One region of the Pueribacillus sp. YX66 genome, then DNA from elsewhere that is predicted to be linked to it. Evidence: predicted binding sites of a transcription regulator. Region 1 holds the regulator's gene; each other region holds the start of a gene.
What was found. Region 1 encodes LexA, which represses DNA repair genes until DNA is damaged. Its sites were predicted from a motif close to CGAACATATGTTCG; they were not measured.

Region 1 (7,649 bases):
TCAATTTAAAAATGCAGATGAAATGATAACGTTTTGCCAAGCCATACAATATGCATCTCCAATTAATGCCCATGTGACACCATATCCTAGTGAAATGCCTGGATACGATGACGAAGTTATTATGGCTGCAGGTGCATTTATTCAAGGTTCAAGTATTGAACTATCGGCAGATGGCCCCATTCGTCCTCCGTATATTGCTTATGTACAAGGTGGTCTTACATATAGTCACGTAAAAATTGCAATTTTGCATGCGCTAGATCTGTTAGCACAGAAGGGTTACTTGTCGCCTTTCACCAATGAACAAACAGAAGAAATTGGGAATAGTTGAGTTTGAGTGAGATGAAATGTGATTTTATTTAAAAGTCATATAGTTGCACCCCATCACAAAGAGGGTGCTTTTCTTTATTAAGTTTTGTTGCTTTTTAAAAACTACTATTGAACGAAGCTATGCAGTTCCATCGATCCGGAAAGTGAAGTATTTACGAAAAGAATGCTTTAAGTGAGAACATTGCTGTATAATAATTCTTAAATACTAATATTTATACACAATCATAAAGGAGAGATGCAGTCGATGAAGATGAGATGTGAGTCAGAAGAGTTAAAAGATTATTTACTCGAGTCAGAAGAAATTGACTATTCAAACCCTATTATTAAAGCAACGATAAAGGAACTTTTTAATCCATCTCAAACAGAAGCAGAAAAAGTACATATTGCATTTCAATTTGTTCGTGATGAAATATCTCATTCCTGGGATATCCAATCGCAGAGGGTGACTCGTAAAGCTTCAGAAGTAGTAAAATATAAAATGGGAATTTGCTATGCAAAATCAAATCTATTAGCAGCACTATTACGTTCTGAAGGGATACCCACAGGTTTCTGTTATCAACGTTTAATGTTATTTGATACTTCAGAAAAAGGATATTGTATTCATGCTTTGAATGCTGTCTATTTCCAATCTTATAATAAATGGGTTAGATTAGATGCTCGTGGAAATAAGAAAGGAGTTGATGCCCAATTTTCAATTGATGAAGAAAAAGTAGCTTTTCGCACTAAAACAGAGTTTGATGAAAAGGATTATCCTTTTATTTATGTGAAACCTCATCCAAAAACGATAGCGGTATTAAAGGAGCATACGAATATGTTAGAAGTGTATAAATATCATTTACCAGAAAGGTTAGAGTGATTTTAAAAAAGAATCATAAACACTTCAATTTTTTAATGATAAAATGAAAAAGTATGAATAAGCTTTATTAACTGTTATATGATTGGGGAAAGGTTTATGATAGATGACTAGGTTATTAACATCATTTGTCGTTTTCTTACTATTTGGATTATTTCTTTTTATTAATAATCACTGGATTACTGTGAGTAAGCATGAACTTTATTTTGACAGACTGCCAAACAATTTCTCTGGATTAAAAATTGTACACTTATCAGATTTACATGATGCGAACTTCGGGAAAGGCCAAAGTCGATTAATAAAAAAAATTAAGAATGAGAAACCCGATTTTATTTTTTTTACAGGCGATCTTATTGATAGTAACCGTTATGATTTAAATAAAAGTATACAAGTGATTAATGAATTAGTTGAAATGGCTCCTGTTTATTATGTAACGGGTAATCATGAAATTGCAACAAATGAAGTTGATAAGATTATAAAGTCTTTAAAGTCAAGAGGAGTGACGGTTTTACAAAATGAATCAGAAGTAATACAACGAGGACGTCAAAAAATTGTGATAGGTGGAATCGAAGATCCACTTATGCGTATATCTGAGCAGAAAGCTAAGAAAAAAATTGTAAAATCAAATATAGAACGTACATTTAAGAATGTTAATCATCAATCGATCTTTAAGCTACTATTATCACATCGACCAGAATATTTTAATATATATGCTCAACAGGACGTTGATGCTGTTTTTAGTGGACATGCTCACGGAGGACAAATTAGGATTCCTTTTGTAGGAGGTCTCCTTTCTCCTGGACAAGGTTGGTTTCCAACGTATACATCAGGTGTATATACATCTCGCTCAACAAACATGATTGTTAGCCGTGGACTTGGTAATAGCGTAATTCCGATTCGTGTATTTAATTTACCTGAAATCGTCGTGATTACATTAAAAAGTATATAATTCACAAAATGATTATTTTAACAGTATAGTTGTTTCCGAACGAAATATACTACGGGTAACGAGAAGGAAAGGTAAAAAAGGAGTGAGGAAATTTGGAGAAAGGAAGAAAACGAAAGCTAAAGAAAATTGCCGAAAAAGAGAAGAGCAAGGGGAGGAATCAACCGTTCTTAGACAACGAGAAAAACCAATTAAACGATAATAATCGACAAACAGTCTTATCTGAACAAGTTCGGTATGACAATGCCGACGACCTTTATAAATAACTTTAGTTAACTTTTTTCAGGTTTGAAATGTCCACAATACACCCCGTAAATTTCCACCTCATTAAATGGTACATTAATCGTTCGATAGTTCTTATTGTCACATATGAGAGTGTAGCTAGGGAATTGTGAAGTCCATGTAATGCGGCGAATCGTTCCAGTGTTTTCATTTATTAAACGAACAGCAACAATTTGCCCATTGTATTCAGGGTGATGATATTTTCGGAAAAACACAATATCATCATCATCAATGCTAGAACCTGACATTGAATCACCTTTCATCGTAATCGCAAAATCAGGTTGTGGACTTTTTTTAAAAGGGAAATAGACGTAATCAACGACATCGTTACTATCAAAAGAAGAGATTGATTCAAATACTGGGATTTTTTTGGGGAGATCGTGTAATAGAGTATCTTCCTTTTTTTCTTTGATTTCATCGATGTCGATTAGCCCGGCTTTATTAAGCAAATCATATATATCTAAATTATAGGCAGAAGCAATTTTCCGCAAAGAATTGATCGATGGCACAACTTTTTTGCCTGTTTTTCGGTTAATGCCTAATTCTAAATCGCGTATATAGGAATGACCGAGACCAGTTAATGAAGCCGCCTCTCGTAGTGATAATTTCTTTTCTGTTCTTATAGCTTCTAAAAAAGTACCAAGTTCGTTGCTCATAATGAATCCCCCCAACTGTATTGTATAAAATACAACACAAAGAAGCAAATTTGTATAGCAAACAACACAGAGATAAAGTATGTGTTTTAAACAACACAAAATTAATATAAAAAAAGCTGTTTTATTAACAGCTTCAATCAATTTCCCGATAAACACCGATGACTTTTCCTAATATTGTACAACTTTTTAAGTGTATTGGTTCCATCGTTATGTTTTCTGGTTGGAGTCGTATGTAATCTTTCTCTTTGAAAAATCGTTTTACAGTTGCCTCGTTTTCATCCGTCATTGCAACGACAATCTCGCCGTTGTTTGCGGTCGGTTGTTGTTTTACGAGAACATAGTCTTTGTTATATATGCCAGCATCAATCATACTGTCACCTTCAACAACGAGCATAAAAAGTGATTTATCCGGTGCGAAATTGTTCGAGAGTAAAAAATAATCTTCAATGTTTTCAATCGCTGTGATCGGTTGTCCTGCCGTTACTTTCCCTATAATCGGAACTTTAATACCTTCAGGATTCGTATCGTCCTCACTTTTATCCAAAATTTCAATTGCTCGTGGCTTCGTCGGATCTCGTTTAATAAATCCCTTTTTTTCTAAGCGAGACAAATGACCATGTACAGTTGAGCTTGATGCTAATCCAACTGCTTCTCCAATTTCTCTAACGGAAGGGGGATATCCTTTTGTTTTCACTTCATCTTTAATAAAATCTAAAATGGCTTGTTGTCGTTTTGAAATTTTGACCATAGTGCACCTCGTTTCCTAAAAATTGTTTTGTATAAGTATAACAGAATTAAACAGTTTATACAAACATAAGTTCTAGTATTTTTACTAATGGGAATTTATGTGCTCGTTATGTTAAAATGAAACAAGTTTATCGAGTAATGAAGGGGAGTTGACGGAAATTTGGAATTTGAGTTACGACGAATAAACGAATTAGCTAAAAAAGCAAAAACAAAAGGGTTAACAGCAGCCGAAAAGAAAGAACAAAAAAAACTTCGCGAACATTATTTAAAAAGGTTTCGACAAGCGTTTGAAAAGCAGTTACGTGGGGTTACAGTTATAGATGAAAAAGGAAATGACGTTACCCCTAAAAAAATAAAAACAGCTCAAAGAAATTTACGATATAAACATTAATAAATGATAGATATTAAGAGGAGTAGATAATAGATGGAAAATCAGGTTGAACAGCTTGCAATTAATACGATACGTACATTATCAATTGATGCAATTGAACGTGCGAATTCGGGTCACCCAGGGATGCCGATGGGTGCGGCTCCGATGGCATACACATTGTGGTCGAAAGCGATGAATCATAATCCCGAAAATCCACAATGGATAAACAGGGATCGGTTTGTATTGTCAGCCGGACATGGATCGATGCTATTATATAGTTTGCTTCATTTATTTGGTTATGACGTTACAATGGAAGATTTAAAAAATTTCCGGCAATGGGAAAGTAAAACGCCGGGTCACCCTGAATATCGTTATACGCCTGGTGTTGAAGCGACAACAGGTCCTTTAGGTCAAGGAATCGCAATGGCTGTTGGAATGGCCATGGCAGAACGTCATCTTGCTGCTACATATAACCGAGACAATTTTCCGATTGTCGATCATTATACGTACAGCATTTGTGGTGATGGAGACTTGATGGAAGGTGTTTCTGCTGAAGCTGCGTCTTTAGCAGGTCATCTTAAATTAGGTAGATTAATCGTTTTATACGATTCGAATGACATCTCACTTGATGGAGATTTGCATTTGGCTTTTTCTGAAAACGTAGCGCAACGATTCGAAGCATACGGTTGGCAAGTCATTCGTGTCGAGGATGGTAACGATTTAACTGAAATTGAAAAAGCACTTCACGAAGCAAGAAGCGAGATAAATAAACCGACATTAATTGAAGTAAAAACGACAATCGGTTACGGATCGCCTAATAAAAGCGGAAAATCTGATTCTCATGGAGCGCCACTTGGAAAAGAAGAAACAGCATTAACAAAACAATATTATGGCTGGGGGTATGCAGAATCGTTTTATGTACCGAAGGAAGTTAAGGAGCACTTTAAACGGTTAAAAAATGAAGGCGTTCAAAAAGAAGAACAATGGAACAAGCTGTTTAAAAAATATAAACAAACTTACCCTGAAATTGCAGAGCAGTTTGAAAAAGCGATTAACAATGAAGGAATAGAAAATATTGAACAATACTTACCCGTATTTAAAGAAGGAGAAACATTAGCGACACGTGATGCATCAAGTAAATTTATTAATGCAATTTCAGAACCTGTTCCTCAATTTATTGGTGGCTCTGCAGACTTAGCAAGTTCAAACAAAACATTAATGAAAACTGAAAGTAATTTTTCTTCTGATGATTATACGGGGCGTAACATCTGGTTTGGTGTACGTGAATTTGCGATGGGAGCCGCATTAAATGGAATGGCACTTCATGGTGGATTGAAAGTTTTTGGAGCAACATTTTTCGTTTTCTCTGACTACTTACGTCCTTCCATTCGTCTTGCAGCATTAATGCAACTGCCTATAACGTATGTTTTCACCCATGATAGCATTGCAGTCGGTGAGGATGGACCGACGCATGAGCCAATTGAACAACTTGCATCATTGCGGGCAATGCCTGGTTTATCTGTTATTCGTCCAGCAGACGGTAACGAAACCGTAGCTGCTTGGCGCCTAGCTTTAGAAAGTGTCGACGTTCCGACTGCACTTGTACTCACTCGTCAAGGATTGAAAACGATAAAAGGAACAGAAAAAACCGCATACAAAGGCGTTAAAAAAGGTGCTTACACGATATCCAAAAGCAACCAATTAGAAATTGATGGACTTATTATTGCAACGGGTTCCGAAGTAAACCTCGCAATTGAAGCTCAAAAACAACTTGAACGGGAAGGGGTTTATGTTAATGTAGTGAGTATGCCCTCATGGGATCGGTTTGAAAAACAGCCTGATGAATACAAAAATTCAGTTTTACCACCGACAGTAAAAGCTCGATTGGCTATTGAAATGGGGGCTTCATTAGGATGGAAAAAGTATGTTGGTGAAAAAGGGGAAGTGATGGCGATTGACCGTTTCGGTGCTTCAGCCCCAGGAAATACACTTATTAAAAACTATGGCTTTACAGTTGAGAATGTCGTTGCAAAAGTTAAATCAATCATAAAGAAATAATCGACAATAAATGTGATAAGTCACCTTGAAAAAGGTGGCTTTTTTCGACGAAACTAGTGTTTTCTCTTAACACAATGCGACAATCATTTTTCAGAAAATTTCATATAATGAAGTCAACATTTGTTAGGGGAGGACTTTTTATGAGACGGTATATCATTTATTTATTAGAAACAGACGTTGCAAAAAACTATATCGGCAAAGAGAAAATGTTATATCAGTTATTTTATGAAGCTGAAAATAAAATTTCTCCTTATCAGTCAATCGTGAAAAAGCAAATCAATTACATAACGAGAAAGATAGAGTTAGTTGATTTACACACTACGTTCATGACAGAACTAAAAAATGTATTAAAAAGTTACGAACGAGGAAAGTTGTATGAAGTGCAAATAGATAAGAGTGTGAGCAGGGCCGTACTTATCGTTAAACCAAACTACTTATCCATCTATTCTTACGGATCGTTAGAAGCAGAAGCAGCTTTTTTTGAAGTGTTGCGGAAGATGGAATCAAGTTTTCTTGCAATTGACTTTAAAAATGATAACTATGGATGGCTCAATCCAACGAAACAAATGGAATTAGCGTAGAAAACGTGCAAGAATAGGCTAGATTCCTTCCTTATCTTGTTGTACAATCGTGTAGGGTTATAGTAAAATTACGATAATAATTGTTCAAAAGATGCTTACTTTTATTTAACTTTTTGGACATGGATGTAAGAGAGAGATAAGGAGGGAACGTTATGTGGCTTTACATTTTAGTTGGTACTCTCTGCTTACTAGCAGGAGTAGCGTTAGGTTTTTTTATCGCTCGTAAATATATGATGAATTATTTAAAAAAGAACCCACCGATTAATGAAAATATGCTTCGTGTCATGATGATGCAAATGGGTCAGAAACCGTCGCAAAAGAAAATTAACCAAATGATGAAAGCGATGCAAAGCCAAATGAATAAGTAAGGTCAGCACTCAATTTTGAGTGCTTTATTTTCTTCAAGGATATAAAAGGAGTTTGCATATGAAAAAGATCGTTACGGCTTTGTTAATTGTAATTGTAACCATTAGTTTTGGATGTAGCCAAAATAGTGATCAAGATAACAATAACATAATTAGTGAACAGAAGCAGAACGATATTGAAAACCATAAACAGAAAAATGAACAAATGGATACAATAAGAAGTAGTCGGCTTGCTGAGTCAATTACTGTTGATTCCGATGGAAATAACATAGTCACGAATCCTGATGATCTGTTAGTCGTTTCAAACAAAGAAAGATATTTACCAGACGGTTATGAACCTCAAGATTTGGTCATTCCAAACGTCCCCTTTCCTTTCGAGGAAAAAACTGAGAAAAAGTTCATGCGAAAAGAAGCGGCAAAAGCATTGGAAGAGATGTTCGCTGATGCGAAAGCAAATAATCTTA
Region 2 (7,649 bases), on a different contig from region 1:
GACCGATGTAGATAAGATTGTCTTGTTCGTCATATAGCCCAAGCAATAAAGAATTTACGATTCCTGAACGTAACGTCACACCCGCGACGACCGCATGAATATGTTGAATGTTTTTTTTCTTTTGCCATCTATCATTTTTTCCATTTATAAAGTAAGGACTGTTTAAATTTTTAATAACAATCCCTTCCATTCCTTGTGCTTTTATTACTTCAAATAATTCGTTACTATTAGTAAAACTAGGAACGACTTGAATGAAAGGAGAGGGAACAATAATTTCTTTAAGTCGTCGCATTCTGTCAGTAAGTTTTTGTTCATTCATCCAAATTCCGTTGTAGTAAATAACATCGAAAACCATGTAAGTTATCGGTACGTGTTTTCGAACATCATTTACTTTTTCGAAGCGTCGAATTCCATCACGTCGCATGACAGTTGGAAAGGAGGGTTTTCCATCGTCTCCTAAGGCAATTACTTCACCATCAAGAATGACTGAATTGGCAGTGCAGTAAGTGGTGATGTTAAGTAGTTCTGGATAATGGTACGTTCGTTCGTTTAATTTGCGATTAAATAATCTCACTGTGTCGCCATCATAATACGTTAACAATCTTACTCCATCCCACTTTACTTGTGAAATCCATTCATCGCCAACTGGGATGATGTCTGTTTTTACTGGTTCAAAAGGAATGATTGGCTTCAGTTTCATATTAACCTCTTAATAAAACAGGTTTCCAAATGGAATCTTAATGGATTTGCTCATTGAACTGTTCAATACATTGTTGAACGAGTGTAACCCCTTGACTCATCGCAACGCCTCCGCCTATGGCAGTAGAAACTCCAATTACTTCAAATATTTCTTCCTTCGAACAGCCTTGTTCGAGGCACCCTTTTGTGTGATAAATGATACAATACTCATCTTGAGCATACGTACTAATTCCAAGTGCAATGAGTTGTTTTTGTTTTTGGCTTAATTGTCCTTTTGCAAAACAGCTTTCTGTAAATTTGTTATAGTGTTCAACAAGTTCTGGCATGGACTTCTCAAGTTTTCCTAGTCCTTCTTTATAGTGAAACAAATCATGCTGTCGGTCCATTTATTTCCCTCATTTCTATTCGTTTGTCCATCTTTTTCACTAGCTTACGTAAAATATTCAATGTTTGCTTGTGGAAAAAACGTCTGAATATAGTTTCCTAACGTATCTTTAATTTCTTCTTGCTCAGGATCCGTATATACATATTTGTAGATCCCATACCGTCCCCATTTTTGTTTTCGTTTTGATTCATCAAGCTCAAGCTTTGTCATCGGATAATTTTTTTGAATGACTCGTTTTGCGGGTTTTGTAAATCGGTGCTGAATCATTTCAAAGGTTAGGTTTTCATGGGTTTTTTTCGGAAGGTGTTCCACTAATTTTTCTAACATCTTTTTATAGCCGTCTTTCCAACCTTCGTGTAAATAAATGGGCGCTATAATGAAACCAAGCGGATAGCCTGCATTTGCCACTTTGACAGCAGCTTGAATTCGTTCATGAAGTCGTGACGTACCTGGTTCAAAATACTTAATAACATATTCATCATTTATACTGAAACGAAATCGAGTTTTATTGTTATGTTTTGCATCGAGCAAATGATCGACATGAGAAAATTTTGTCACAAATCGTAGCTGACCGTATTCCGATTCCCCAAAAAACTCGATTGCTTTTTTCAACGTATGTGTTAAATGATCGATCCCTACGATATCTGATGTACATGATGCTTCAAATCTTGTCGTCTCTGGAGCACGTTCTTTCATATATTGTTCTGCTACTTCAAAAATGTCATCGAGATTGACATATGTCCGAATATACGGTTTGCTGCCCATTGTTGTTTGCAAATAACAATAATGACAATGCCCCATACAGCCAGTTGCAAATGGAATGGCATATTCTGCTGATGGCTTGGACGTATCAAATTTTAACGTTTTACGGAGACCGACTACAAGTGTTGATTTCGCAATACGATATTTTTGAAAATCATTTTCTCCCGGGAGGTTACGGATATGGTTATGAGATGTTGTTTGCCTAATTTCAATTCCCATGTTTTCAAATTTAGCAATGAGTTCTTTTCCTAACGGATAGTCGAGAGCCTTTGGTTCGACATAGACAAGTTGCGGAACAAATGGTCTAACCATAATATTGATCGCCCATTTCTACTACTCCGAAAGCTTCTTGGTAGGCTTGCTCAGCTTCTTGTTCAGTCTTATAAACCGCGATTTCATCGGTTAATGGATAGTATGTGTCGTATAAAAAGAGAGCAAGTTCACCTGGGGATTCGGGATGAGACACAACAGCAGCTTCCTGTACATTTGCAACATCTTGCGCGTGCGGATTTCGTATGATGACATACACTACTTCGCCAAGATTAAAATTCGCTGACATCGTAATCACCAACTTTTGTTTTATTACCGTTAATGTTGCCAGCCGTATACATTCTATTCATCAAAGCGAAACTAAGAAAGAGAGGAGGTGTCTAATGTCACAGTGGTTTGATGTTAAGATTAATAATCACATTCTTCGAATTACGAATCCAAATAAACTCATTTGGTCGGAACTTAATGTGACGAAACTCGATTACATTCAATACTTGATAGATATGTCACCTTATCTTTTGCCTTATGTAAAAAATCGAATATTAACTACGATTCGGTATCCAGATGGCCTTGATGGAAAGTCGTTTTATCAAAAAAACATTCCAAACTATGCACCAGCCTGGATCGCAACACACGAGTGGAATGGGACAACGTATATCTTACTCAATAATTTACCTACACTTGTTTGGTTAGGGAATCAAGCTTGCCTAGAATTCCATGTCCCTTTTAACTACTATTATGAAAGTAATACTCCTTCTGAAATTGTTTTTGATTTAGATCCTTCTGATCCGAATGATTTTAGTCTTGTGTTAGAAGTTGCACTATTAATGAAAGAAGTGCTTGACTCACTTGGACTCGTAAGTTATCCAAAAACATCAGGAGCTACAGGCTTACAAATTTATATTCCGATTGAGCGGCGCTATACGTATGAACAAACATACGAATTTAATAAATTTATTGCATACTATATTGTCGAAAAATATCCGCAGCTTGTAACATTAGAACGACTTGTAAAAAATCGTGGAAAAAAGCTTTACTTTGATTATATTCAGCATGGGGAAGGGAAGACATTGTCCGCTCCTTATTTTACCCGTGCGAGAAAAGAAGGCACTGTTTCTGCGCCTGTTTCTTGGAAGGAGGTGCAGTCTGGCTTCCATCCACATGATTTTACAATGCTAAATATGAGAAAGCGAGTGAAAGATAGAGGAGACTTATTTTCGAATGTAAATTTGGAAAAAGAGCAACAATCTCTAGACGACTTATTAAACACGATTCAGTCTTTTAATAAAGAATAGGGGCGTAGGTGTATTTATCAATGCCGCTTAACAAATTTCTTCATAATTATATAAATAGAAAGGTCGTGACAAAATGAAGAAATTTGTATTTTCATGTCAATCATCGATAAGTTTGGAAAGAATTCGGGGGACTTCAGTATGCGGAAAAATATTATATTTTACGTTCGTATGTCGTGTAAATAAAAAGATAGAAAGAAGGTGTTAGCGATAAGCAAATTTAAACATATCCCACATAATCGGCTTTCCTTAGGAAGTGAAGAAAAGTGTGCTGCTGAAAGAGTGTTAACGTCGGGGTGGATCGCCCAAGGCGTTGAGGTGGAAAATTTTGAAGATGAATTTTGTGATTTCTTAGGAATTCCAAGAGGGTTAGCGGTAGCGGTTTCGAGTGGGACAGCTGCGTTGTATTTAGCGTTGTTGTCACTGGAAGCAAATGATAAAACTGTTGCTATGCCTGCGTATACATGTACCGCTTTACGAAATGCGACTGCTATGGCCGGAGGATATGAGCAGTTCATCGATAGTAGTTTTGATACACCAAATATGAGGTTATCTCAGATTCATTCATCATCCTCAGAGATTACGATTATCCCTCATATGTATGGAATTCCACAAGCGATATTAGCAACATCTTCATTCGTTATTGAAGATTGTGCTCAATCACTCGGGGCGACCGTTAATGATGAACCCGTTGGCTTACAAGGTGACATCGGGATATTTTCTTTCTATGCAACAAAGCTAATTACCTCTGGGGGTCAAGGTGGAATGATCGTAACGACTAGTCCTTCAATTATTGAATTTTTAAAAGATTATCGTACTTTTGATCAAAAGTACGATGGAAAACGACGGTTTAATTTTCAAATGACAGACATTCAAGCCGCGATTGGAAGGGTTCAACTTCGAAAGTTACCCGCCTTTTTAAAACGGCGTGCTGAGATTTATGACCGATATAAAGAAGCTCAGCTTCCTTTGCTTGATTCAAAAGCAGAAGGCATTGTCCCGGTTCGTTATCGTGCGATGTTACGGACAACTAAACAAAAGGAAATTTTATTAGCTTTGGATAAAGTGAATGTTAAAGCAACGATCCCGCTTCAAAGCCATGAATTGCTCGGAGCAATTGAGCAATTTCCAGTTGCTTTTCAATGGACACAAAACATAGTCTCTTTGCCGATTTATCCAACGTTATCTGATGAAGATGTAGAACGTATAACTGCAGCTGTTTTAAGTTGTTTGTGACCATCGTTGTTTTATTGTTTCAAGTGCTGTTCACCATTCGATTCACTTATAATGTCCACCAATTTTTGCTGCCCGCTCAAATGCTTGACCTGCATTTGTAAGAGAAGAAGCACGTACAATTGAGGTCGGACCATATTTGTTAAACAGATGATCGAGTGTTTGATTTAAGCGTTCTTGTTTTAAGGCGGTTTCCAGATCAAATAAGCTTAGTTGCAAAGAAAAATCTGATTGAAGTTGTGAAAGTGTTACACCGATGCTTCGAATCGGAAACTTATTCCAATGAGCTTGAAACAGCTTACATGCGGCCTTAAAAATTGTTAATCCATCATTCGTTGGCGAGGACAGTTTCATTTGTCGGTTGAAACCGGCTGGAAACTCAAAGCTTGCTCCCCGTACAGCAACTGAGACTGTCGAGCCTCTGTAATGTTTCGTTCGTGCTCTTCGTGCTACTTCTTCACTCAGTTCAAGCAAAACGACTTTAATGTCATTTAATCGTTTATAATCACGAGGCAATGTCATATGATGCCCGACCGCTTTTTGCTCATCATGCGTATGCAGTGTTACCGGAGAATGGTCAATTCCGTTTGCTGTAAGCCAGAGTAAATGTCCGTTAATTCCCCACCGTTTTTTTAATTTTTCTAAAGGAAAAGTCGCTAAATGACCAATTTGGCGAATACCCATGTTTAATAAATGTTTTTCCATGCGATGACCGACTCCGAACATTTTCCCGATAGGAAGTGGCCATAGTTCTTTTTTTAAGTTCGTGTGTGCTAAATGAAAAATGCCATTCGGACTTTTTTTCGCGAAGTGATCACATGCCATTTTTGCAAGTACTTTGTTTGGACCGATGCCAACCCGTGCAACTACACCAGTTTTATTTAAAATTTCGGATTTAATGCTTTGTGATATGGTGAAGGAATTACCAAATAATTTTTGGGTTACGGTAACGTCAAGAAATTGTTCATCAACTGAATAAGGTTCTACGAGATCGGTAAAGGTCTCCAATATTTCTGTAATTTGGCAAGAAACTTCAAGATATCGTTGCATTCTTGGTCGGATAATTACAGCTTCGGGGCATTTTTGTTGAGCTTCCCATAGTCTTTCTGCATTTTTAACTCCGTATTGCTTTGCAAGTGGGCAAGCGGCAAGGACAACGCCACTTCGCTTTTTAGGATCTCCAGATACGATTACCGGTTTTTCTCGTAAGTGTGGATTATCTGCTTTTTCAATCGAAGCGTAAAACGATTGCATATCAACGAGAAGGATTTGCTTATTCATAGTTAGAAAACACTCCCCTGAAAAGGAACATATGTTCACAATCTCATTATACACAAACGCTAGTTCGATTATCAATGGTAATTTTTGAAAAAATAAACCCGCAAACATTAGGCTGCGGGTAAAAGTTACGCTTCAAAATGGTTAAAAAAGTTGCGAACATCGTCAGGTGTTTTTGCATAGGCACTATGTAAGTGTGCTTTCTTTTCGCCGTTTTGAAAAATTAACAAGCTTGGAATTCCTAATACTTCATATTTTTCACCGATCTGAGGAAATTCATCACGGTCAATGACATACCACTTATACTCATAGTCTTTCACAATATCATCGATAAACATGTCGAGACGTTTGCAATCAGGACACCATGTCGTTTCGAATTTCAAGACGACAGGCTTTGGACTATTTATCGTTTTATGAAACGCTTCTTCAGTCGTAATTTTTTCCATCAGTATCACAATTCCTTTCAGTGAAGTAAATGATTCATTACTAAGGATACCAAACGAAGCTCTGCATGGAAATAAAAACACTGTTTGTTAAAATGTTCCAGTAGAAATGAAACGTACGTTCGTATATAATGAATGCGAAATGTAAGGAGGAGCGTTTTATGAGTATTTTTTATGAGTACGGGACGATTGTTGAACTCATTTATATCGATCGCCATGAAAGACTGAGTCAGCGAAAAGTGTTTATTTTATCTGAGCGAAATGACAGTCTACTCGCTTACTGCTATACAAAAAGAAGGATTCGTTCCTTTTTACTGAACAATATTTTAGGGGTGAGAAAGGTGAATACTTTATGACATTCAAACCATCAAAGATTACACCAGGATTTAATTTAACATGGGAAAGCAGCCGCATGATGCTGCCGGAGCACGTTGCCATGTTACAACAGCGAAAACAACTTCAGCGCAAAAGAAGCAAGCCGGAGCTAGATATGCAGGCGATTGAAGAACTTGAATGTAAAATACAAAGCTTAGTTGAGCAGAAGAAAGAGGCTGTTATTACAGTATTTGAGGAATTCGGTAACTGCGTATATTTAGGCAAAATTGCGAAAATAGATCCAGTAATGCGGAGAATAAAACTTGTCAGAGATGGCGAAGACATCTGGATAAAATTTGATGAGATTATTGAGATTGAAGAAAAGTAAAAGCTAGTCCAAACTAGCTTTATTTAAACAATCGTCTCAACGCTTTTCCAGTTGTTTTTCCAGTAACTCTCCTAGCTACTCTTTTTCCGACTGTTCCCTTTTTTATAGCATTGACATCACCAAGTATTTTCGAAAGTGTATAAAGAAAGCCGCGAGTTTTTTGAATGGACATGGCGTCACCTTCCTAATAACATAAGAATAATCTCTCAAACATTCATTTACTCCCAAAACTTCGGAAAAAGCCTTTCTCAAAGTTTCAGGCAAAGACATCGGTAAGCAAGCTAGCCGGTCTGCAATTTACATAAGTAACATGACCATTAAAACAAGACCGACAATTAGCAAAACGAGAATTCCAATACCAATTGCCATTAAACCGCGAGGATTGGGAGAATCATTTGATGTCTTTTTCTTTTCTTGATTTTCACTCATGCTAACCCTCCGTATTTAAAACGATATTTTCATTTTACCGTATCTAACTATTAAAATCATCCTTCTTTTTTAAAATTTGGAAACTGAACATTTTTTGTAGATTGCAACATTGTGAAACGGAAGATAAGAGGTTAGGGTAGAACGTTCGGCTTGTG
Region 3 (7,649 bases), on a different contig from region 1:
AGAACAAAAAGCAGACAAAATTTTACTTGAAGAAAATAAAGCTGAAGTTGAAAAGCTCGTCGCACAAATTAAAGCGGAACAAGAACAATTAGATGATCTAAAAAAAGAACTGACATCACAGCTTGACCAAAAAGAAAACATGCTCAGTGAAATTAAAGAAGAAGAAGAGCATCTTCATGCGGAGTACGAGGAACTAGAAGATATAGCAGGGTTGTTAAAGGAACAAGAAAAAGCTTTTGCCAGTCAAGTGGCAACGTCTGGTGGAAAAAAGGAATCTAAAAGTACTGGAGGCGGAAAGGTCAATAAGCCTTCACCAAGAAGTGTAAAATCGAATAAGCCTTCACCAAGAAGTGTAAAATCGAATAAGCCGATTAGTAGCAGTGGGAAACTTATTATGCCGACACATGGCATTTATCAAAGAGGGTTTGGAAATGGACATTTTGGAATTGATATTTCAAATATAAATAAACCGCCAATTCGTGCTGCGGCCTCAGGCACTGTAGTAAGAGTTAAAACTGGATGTGCTCCTCGTGTGAAATCATGTGGTGGAGGCTTTGGAAACCATATTATAATTGCTCACACATTGTCCAACGGTGAAAAAATTGCTACATTATACGCTCATCTTGATCCAGGTAGCATTAAAGTTAAAACAGGTCAATCTGTTGCTCAAGGTGCCGTAATCGGAAAGATGGGTAATACAGGTAGAGTAAGTGGACGAACAGGGATTCATTTACATTTTGAAGTACATAAAGGCGGATATAGTGGACGTGGTTCGGCTGTAAATCCAAAATCGTACTTTTAGATTTACCAATATGCGATTGCATATACCAAAACTTTTACAAGTGTAATTTGGGGGTATTTAATTTTGATGAAACGAAAAATAGTGATAGGATTTTTAACAGGGGCACTTGCTATTTCTAGTATTATCGTCGCGCCAAGTGTTGAAACAGCAAATGCTCAATCTATCAATGATGTGCGTGAAAAGAAAAAACAAACTCAAAAAGAACTTTCAAATGTACGGGAGCAAAAGAAAAAGGCAAAAAACGAAGTCTCACAAATTGATTCCCAAATGACCGAAACAACAAATAAAATTGTAAAAAAAGAAGATGAAGTTGTTAAAAATCGTAAAGAGATTGAACGACTTGAAGAGGAAATAAAGGAAGCCGAAATACGTATTGCCGAACGTGATGCAGTGTTAAAAGAACGTGTTCGATCGATGCATGTGAACGGTGGCGCTGTCAATTATTTAGAAGTATTACTAGGATCACAGAGTTTCGGAGATTTTCTCGATCGTGTCCTTGCTTTAAATGTCATTGCGGAACAAGATCGTACGATTATTGAAGAGCAAAAAGCTGATAAAATGGCTCTTGAAGAAAATAAAGCAGAAGTTGAAAAACTCGTTAAACAAATTGAAGAAGAACTAGCAAACTTAGAAAAGTTAAAAGATGACTTAATTACTCAGATGGCGGAAAAAGAAAAACTGCTAGAAGAAATTGCGGAAGAAGAAGAAGTGCTTGATGCGGAGTTTAAAGGTTATGTAGCTGAAGAAAAAGCATTAGAACAACAATTACGAGCAGCTCAAGCGAGGGCAGACGCTGCAGCTAAAGCGAATTCTAGTGGCTCCTCTTCAAGTGGATCCACTGGAGTTTCATATAGGAAATCATCTGGCATGTTTCTCTGGCCTGCAGCAGGTCGCTTTTCTTCTGGATACGGCTGGCGCATACATCCTATATATAAAACAAGAAAACTTCATAAAGGTATTGATATAGCAAATGCAGCCGGTACACCAATTCGTGCTGCAGCTGCTGGTAAAGTAACCGCAGCTGGCTGGCATTCAGGTGGATATGGAAATTATATAAAAATTGATCATGGGAATGGTTACGTAACTTTATATGCTCATTTAAGTTCAATTTCTGTTCGTAAAGGTCAGTCAGTTTCAGCGGGACAACATATTGGAGGTATGGGGACTACAGGTTCATCAACTGGAAATCACCTCCACTTTGAAGTTCATAAAGGAGGAAGTACGGTAGACCCACTCAATCACTTGTAAAAATTAACGTAAGACAAAACATAATGTAAACAAGCCTTGCATATAGTAGAATAGAAGAAAAGCATCGCATCTGATGGTGTGATGCTTTTTTATGTCGAGTTTTTTTAATTTTGTATTGGGGTGAAAAAAGTGAAACTAAGATGGCAGATCGTGACCGTCCTCGTCACTGTCTCTTTACTTGTCGGGGCAGGCGGAACTTATTTAGGGATGGAGTTTTTTGAAAATCGCTCATATTCGACGGGTAGTGATTCGAAAGGGAATTCAACGTCACTTCAAGCACGTGATTTAGAAAAAATCAAAAAATCTTACGAATATATTAGAGAAAACTACGTAGAAGATGTGAACGATCGTGATGTCATTGAAGGTGCCATTAAAGGAATGATCGGTACACTCGAAGATCCGTATTCTGTTTATATGGATCAAGAGACAGTAAAAGAATTCACAGAATCCCTTGATTCTTCTTTTGAAGGAATTGGCGCGGAAGTGAGCATGCAAAACGGAAAAGTAACGATCGTCGCTCCGTTCAAAGACTCTCCAGCTGAGAAAGCTGGTTTGAAGCCGAACGATAAAGTGATTACGATCGATGGTGAGCCAACCGAAGGCCTTGACTTATATGAAGCCGTATTGAAAATTCGTGGTGAAAAAGGAACGTACGTGACATTAGGAATTGAAAGAGCGGGTCAATCAAACACGATTGATATTAAAGTAAAACGTGATGAAATTCCGATTGAAACAGTATATGCCGAACAACAGGAAGTGAACGGAAAAACGGTCGGAATTATTGAAATCACATCATTTTCTGAAGAAACAGCTGCTGATTTTGAAAAAGAATTAAAAAAGCTGGAAGCTACGAAGATTGACGGACTCGTCATTGACGTACGCGGAAATCCAGGAGGTTATTTGCAAAGTGTTGAAGACATTGCTCAACTCATTATTCCGAACACGAAACCGTACATTTTGATTGAAGATCGTGAAGGAAATAAGAAACAGTCCGTTTCACAACTTAAAGAGAAAAAACCTTACCCGATCGTTGGATTAATCGATGAGGGGAGTGCTTCAGCTTCCGAAATTTTAGCTGCTGCATTGAAAGAAAATGCGGGATACGACTTAGTAGGTACGAATTCGTTCGGAAAAGGAACTGTACAACAAACAGTGAATTTAGGAGACGGAAGTCAGTTAAAATTGACGATGTTTAAATGGTTAACACCAGATGGAAATTGGATTCATGAAAAAGGTGTTGAGCCAACAGTTCCTGTACGTCAGCCAGATTACTACTATACGAGCCCGTTGACCGTGACAGAGGAACCATTTGCTTATGATATGAACAATGAACAAATTAAAAGTGCTCAACTGATGCTTGATGGATTAGGATTTGCTCCAGGTCGAACAGATGGATACTTTAGCAAGCAAACGGAAAAAGCAGTCCTCGCATTTCAGGAAACATTTGATTTGCCAACTACCGGTAAAATTGATGAAGAAACAGCAAGTAAACTACAAGAACAAGTTCTTGAGCAAATTCGCACACACGAAAATGACACACAATTACAAACTGCGATTGAGTTGATTGCTGAATGAAATCTATTTTTGAAGTTCATGCAGGAGTTTTAAATATGTCGTCGAAGTAGTTATATTAGCGATATGATATGATGATAGAAACGCCCCTAGTTAACATTTGGGGCGAGTTTTTTCTTTTCATGAACAATACTTCGCTTCCTAATTTTTTATATGTTTGACACGATGTAACTTGAACCGTACGAATAGTGCATGGAAAGAACGATGACAGCAAAACATCGTTACTGCTTCGGTAGGTTTTGACTAACAGAATTACGGTGTTGGAGGTTAAGGCATGGTACTCGCTTTTTTGACAGAACTCGGCTATGGTTTTTTAAGATTATTTATGAATCCTGTTTTTTATATGGCATTTATCTTATCGTTTGTACTTGCTTTTCGCCGGATCCATAAAGAACGGCTTCATTTTCATACACGCGTGTATGATGTCGTCACTAATTTGTATCAAATGCTCATCCCCGGGCTCATTGCTGGATTTATATTGTATGGACTGTTTATTGGGCTCGGCCTTATGCTTTCTGAAGGGATTATTGTTCTACTTATGGCGGTGACGATGTTATTCGGCTTAACGTTACGCCCGCGTTTTCTCTCTCCAGCATTTGTCATTTTTTTTACAACTGTAATTATTGTTTTTATGCCGAAGTGGGAAGTAAATCACGCTGTGCTGAATCGCTGGATGGAAGGCATTCAAGTTGCATTTCTTCCGTATTTGTTTTTGCTCATGACTATTTTCCTTATCGCCGAAGCCATGCTCATTATGTTTCAAGCAAAACGAAGCTCATCGCCGAGAAGAGTGATAGGCAAGCGCGGAAAACCGATTGGTGGTTTTGCGACCGAGAGTCTTTGGCTCGTACCGACGTTTTTATTAATTCCTGGCTCTGGACTAGAGAGATTAGAGTGGTGGCCATTTTTCGGAATGGGTGAATCTTTTGCATTTATATTTGTTCCGTTTCTTATCGGTTACGAGCAGTTCCAAACGTATGATTTACCTGTTAGAGCACTGAGGCGAGATGGAAAACGTCTAGCAGTCATTGCTTTTGTTGCTCTTCCACTAGCGGTTTTTGCACTTCTTTATGACTGGCTTGTCATAGCTTTTCTCGGAATGGCTTTATTAAGTTTTTGTCGGGTGGCGTTATATGTTCACGAACGTAAGCAAAATGCACGTCGACCAGCATTGTATACGCTACGTAATCAAGGCGTGCAAATTTTAGCAATCGTTCCTAAAAGCCCAGCTGCAGACATGAATGTAAAGGTAGGTGAAGTAATACGTCGCGTGAATGGGATTGAAGTGAATAATGCGATTCAATTTTATGAAGCGTTGCAAACAAGCCCGACATTTTTTAAACTCGATGTCTTGGATGAACACGGGGAACTTCGTTTTGAACAGCGGGCCCTGTACGAAAATGAGCATCATGCACTTGGCTTATTGTTTGTGGATAAGCCGCGTGCCAAATATAGTGAAGCAGAAGAAGCCTGAGAAATCTCAATCTCAGGTTTTCCTTATTTTAGATACCGAATATCAGTTCGTTATAGTGTTATTACACTATGTATTCGTGTTATAATTAGATTAAATTAAACGGAAATAGAGAGGGTTCGTTGTGAGTAATCAATTTGAGCTTGTGTCTAACTATAAACCTGCTGGTGACCAGCCTGAAGCCATTGAAAAGCTTGTCAAAGGGATAAAAGAGGGTAAACGATATCAAACTTTACTCGGAGCGACGGGAACGGGTAAAACGTTTACGATGTCTAACGTAATTCAACAAGTGAATAAGCCGACACTCGTTATCGCACATAACAAAACACTCGCTGGACAATTGTATAGCGAGTTTAAAGAGTTTTTTCCGAACAATGCGGTTGAATATTTCGTGAGCTATTACGATTATTATCAGCCTGAAGCGTATGTACCGCAATCAGATACGTATATTGAAAAAGATGCAAGCATTAACGATGAAATTGATAAACTTCGACATTCCGCGACGAGTGCATTATTTGAACGGGAAGATGTCATCATCGTTGCGAGTGTCTCGTGTATTTATGGTTTAGGTTCACCCGAAGAATATCGAGAGCTTGTTTTGTCTTTACGGATCGGTATGGAAAAAGATCGTAATGAGTTACTACGTGAACTCGTTGATATTCAGTATGAGCGGAATGACGTTAATTTTACACGGGGGACGTTTCGTGTTCGTGGTGATATTGTTGAGATTTTTCCAGCTTCACGTGACGAACATTGTATTCGGATTGAATTTTTTGGAGATGAGATCGATCGGATGACCGAGGTTGATGCGTTAACAGGAGAAATTCTTGGTGAACGTGAGCACGTTGCTATTTTTCCAGCGTCTCACTTCGTCACGCGGGAAGAAAAAATGAAGTTAGCGATTAAACGAATTGAAGAAGAACTAGAGGAAAGGCTGAAAGAGCTAAAAGCAGAAAACAAATTGTTAGAGGCACAACGTCTCGAACAACGTACCCGTTATGATCTTGAAATGATGAGTGAAATGGGGTTTTGTTCAGGGATTGAAAACTATTCCCGACATTTGACGTTTCGCGAAGCGGGGGCAACTCCGTACACGCTACTCGATTATTTTTCGAAAGATTGGCTCGTCATGGTTGATGAGTCTCACGTGACATTACCACAGATTCGCGGTATGTATAATGGAGACCGAGCCCGTAAGCAAGTGCTTGTCGATCATGGATTTCGACTTCCATCCGCATTGGATAACCGCCCACTTCAGTTTGAAGAATTTGAGAAAAAGGTAAATCAAGCTGTTTTCGTTTCAGCGACACCTGGGCCGTTCGAGCGTGAACATACTCCAGAAATGGTCGAACAAATTATTCGCCCGACTGGCTTATTAGATCCGACGATCGATGTCCGTAAAACAAAAGGACAAATCGATGACTTGCTCGATGAAATTCAGGAGCGCGTAAAAAAAGACGAGCGTGTGCTTATTACGACGTTAACGAAAAAAATGGCGGAAGATTTAACCGACTATTTAACTGAAATGGATATTAAAGTTCGGTATTTGCACTCTGAAATTAAAACGTTAGAGCGGATTGAAATTATTCGTGATTTAAGGCTCGGTGTGTTTGATGTTCTCGTCGGGATTAACTTGCTTAGAGAAGGTCTTGATATACCTGAAGTTTCACTCGTTGCAATTCTCGATGCGGATAAAGAAGGTTTTCTCCGTTCCGAACAATCGCTTATTCAAACTATTGGACGAGCGGCACGGAACGCGAATGGGCACGTTATTTTGTATGCGGATACGATAACAAGGTCGATGGACGTAGCGATTTCAGAAACGAAGCGTCGTCGGACGATTCAAGAAGCATTTAACGAAAAGCATGGCATTACACCGCAAACGATTCAAAAAGAAATACGTGACGTCATCCGGGCGACTAAAGTTGCTGAAGAATTGGAAACGTACACGACAGAAAAATCATTAACAAAAATGTCAAAAAAGGAACGAGAGACGCTCATTCAATCGTTAGAGAAAGAAATGAAGCAAGCGGCTCGAGATTTGCAGTTTGAACGTGCGGCAGAGCTTCGCGATTTAATGTTAGAATTACAAGCAGAACGATCGACTTAATCAAACGTTTGTTTAAAAGAAGCTTTAACGGAAAAATTTGCGTCGTTTTAGTGGAGAACGTTGTAATTGAATAGGAAGGATGGAGTAGATGGCAGTAGACAAGATCGTTGTTAAAGGTGCCCGCGTCCACAATTTAAAAAATATTGATGTCGAAATTCCTCGCGATCAGCTCGTCGTTGTAACAGGATTATCAGGATCCGGAAAGTCTTCGCTTGCGTTTGATACGATTTACGCGGAAGGTCAACGGCGTTACGTAGAATCATTATCCGCGTATGCACGACAGTTTCTCGGTCAGATGGATAAACCAGACGTCGATTCGATTGAAGGATTATCACCTGCGATTTCGATCGATCAGAAGACGACGAGTCGGAATCCGCGTTCAACCGTTGGAACTGTAACAGAAATTTATGATTATTTGCGTTTGCTATATGCACGTATCGGTCGCC

Region 2: dinB (DNA polymerase IV) is a predicted target of LexA. The motif match lies at 5,976-5,989, and genes of this name have one in related genera.
Region 3: uvrB (excinuclease ABC subunit UvrB) is a predicted target of LexA. The motif match lies at 5,133-5,146, and genes of this name have one in related genera.

What each region holds. Positions count from the first base shown of each region.
Region 1 is NZ_JBEUEL010000012.1:61,513-69,161, forward strand. Features, by position in the region: gene ABU914_RS07470 (methionine gamma-lyase family protein) at 1-328, shown strand, start outside; gene ABU914_RS07475 (transglutaminase-like domain-containing protein) at 572-1,183, shown strand; gene ABU914_RS07480 (metallophosphoesterase) at 1,287-2,129, shown strand; gene ABU914_RS07485 (hypothetical protein) at 2,222-2,392, shown strand; gene ABU914_RS07490 (helix-turn-helix domain-containing protein) at 2,399-3,064, opposite strand; gene lexA (transcriptional repressor LexA) at 3,198-3,812, opposite strand; gene ABU914_RS07500 (DUF896 domain-containing protein) at 3,972-4,202, shown strand; gene tkt (transketolase) at 4,236-6,239, shown strand; gene sirA (sporulation inhibitor of replication protein SirA) at 6,380-6,820, shown strand; gene ABU914_RS07515 (YneF family protein) at 6,973-7,188, shown strand; gene ABU914_RS07520 (M15 family metallopeptidase) at 7,247-7,649, shown strand, end outside.
Region 2 is NZ_JBEUEL010000014.1:3,700-11,348, forward strand. Features, by position in the region: gene ABU914_RS07875 (ATP-dependent DNA ligase) at 1-700, opposite strand, end outside; gene ABU914_RS07880 (carboxymuconolactone decarboxylase family protein) at 738-1,085, opposite strand; gene splB (spore photoproduct lyase) at 1,130-2,158, opposite strand; gene ABU914_RS07890 (transcriptional regulator SplA domain-containing protein) at 2,151-2,405, opposite strand; gene ligD (non-homologous end-joining DNA ligase) at 2,500-3,411, shown strand; gene ABU914_RS07900 (DegT/DnrJ/EryC1/StrS family aminotransferase) at 3,610-4,644, shown strand; gene dinB (DNA polymerase IV) at 4,687-5,922, opposite strand; gene ABU914_RS07910 (thioredoxin family protein) at 6,048-6,365, opposite strand; gene ABU914_RS07915 (hypothetical protein) at 6,524-6,718, shown strand; gene ABU914_RS07920 (YolD-like family protein) at 6,715-7,065, shown strand; gene ABU914_RS07925 (hypothetical protein) at 7,085-7,237, opposite strand; gene ABU914_RS07930 (hypothetical protein) at 7,363-7,494, opposite strand.
Region 3 is NZ_JBEUEL010000001.1:30,469-38,117, forward strand. Features, by position in the region: gene ABU914_RS00165 (murein hydrolase activator EnvC family protein) at 1-802, shown strand, start outside; gene ABU914_RS00170 (murein hydrolase activator EnvC family protein) at 869-2,050, shown strand; gene ABU914_RS00175 (S41 family peptidase) at 2,180-3,625, shown strand; gene ABU914_RS00180 (hypothetical protein) at 3,897-5,096, shown strand; gene uvrB (excinuclease ABC subunit UvrB) at 5,218-7,203, shown strand; gene uvrA (excinuclease ABC subunit UvrA) at 7,292-7,649, shown strand, end outside.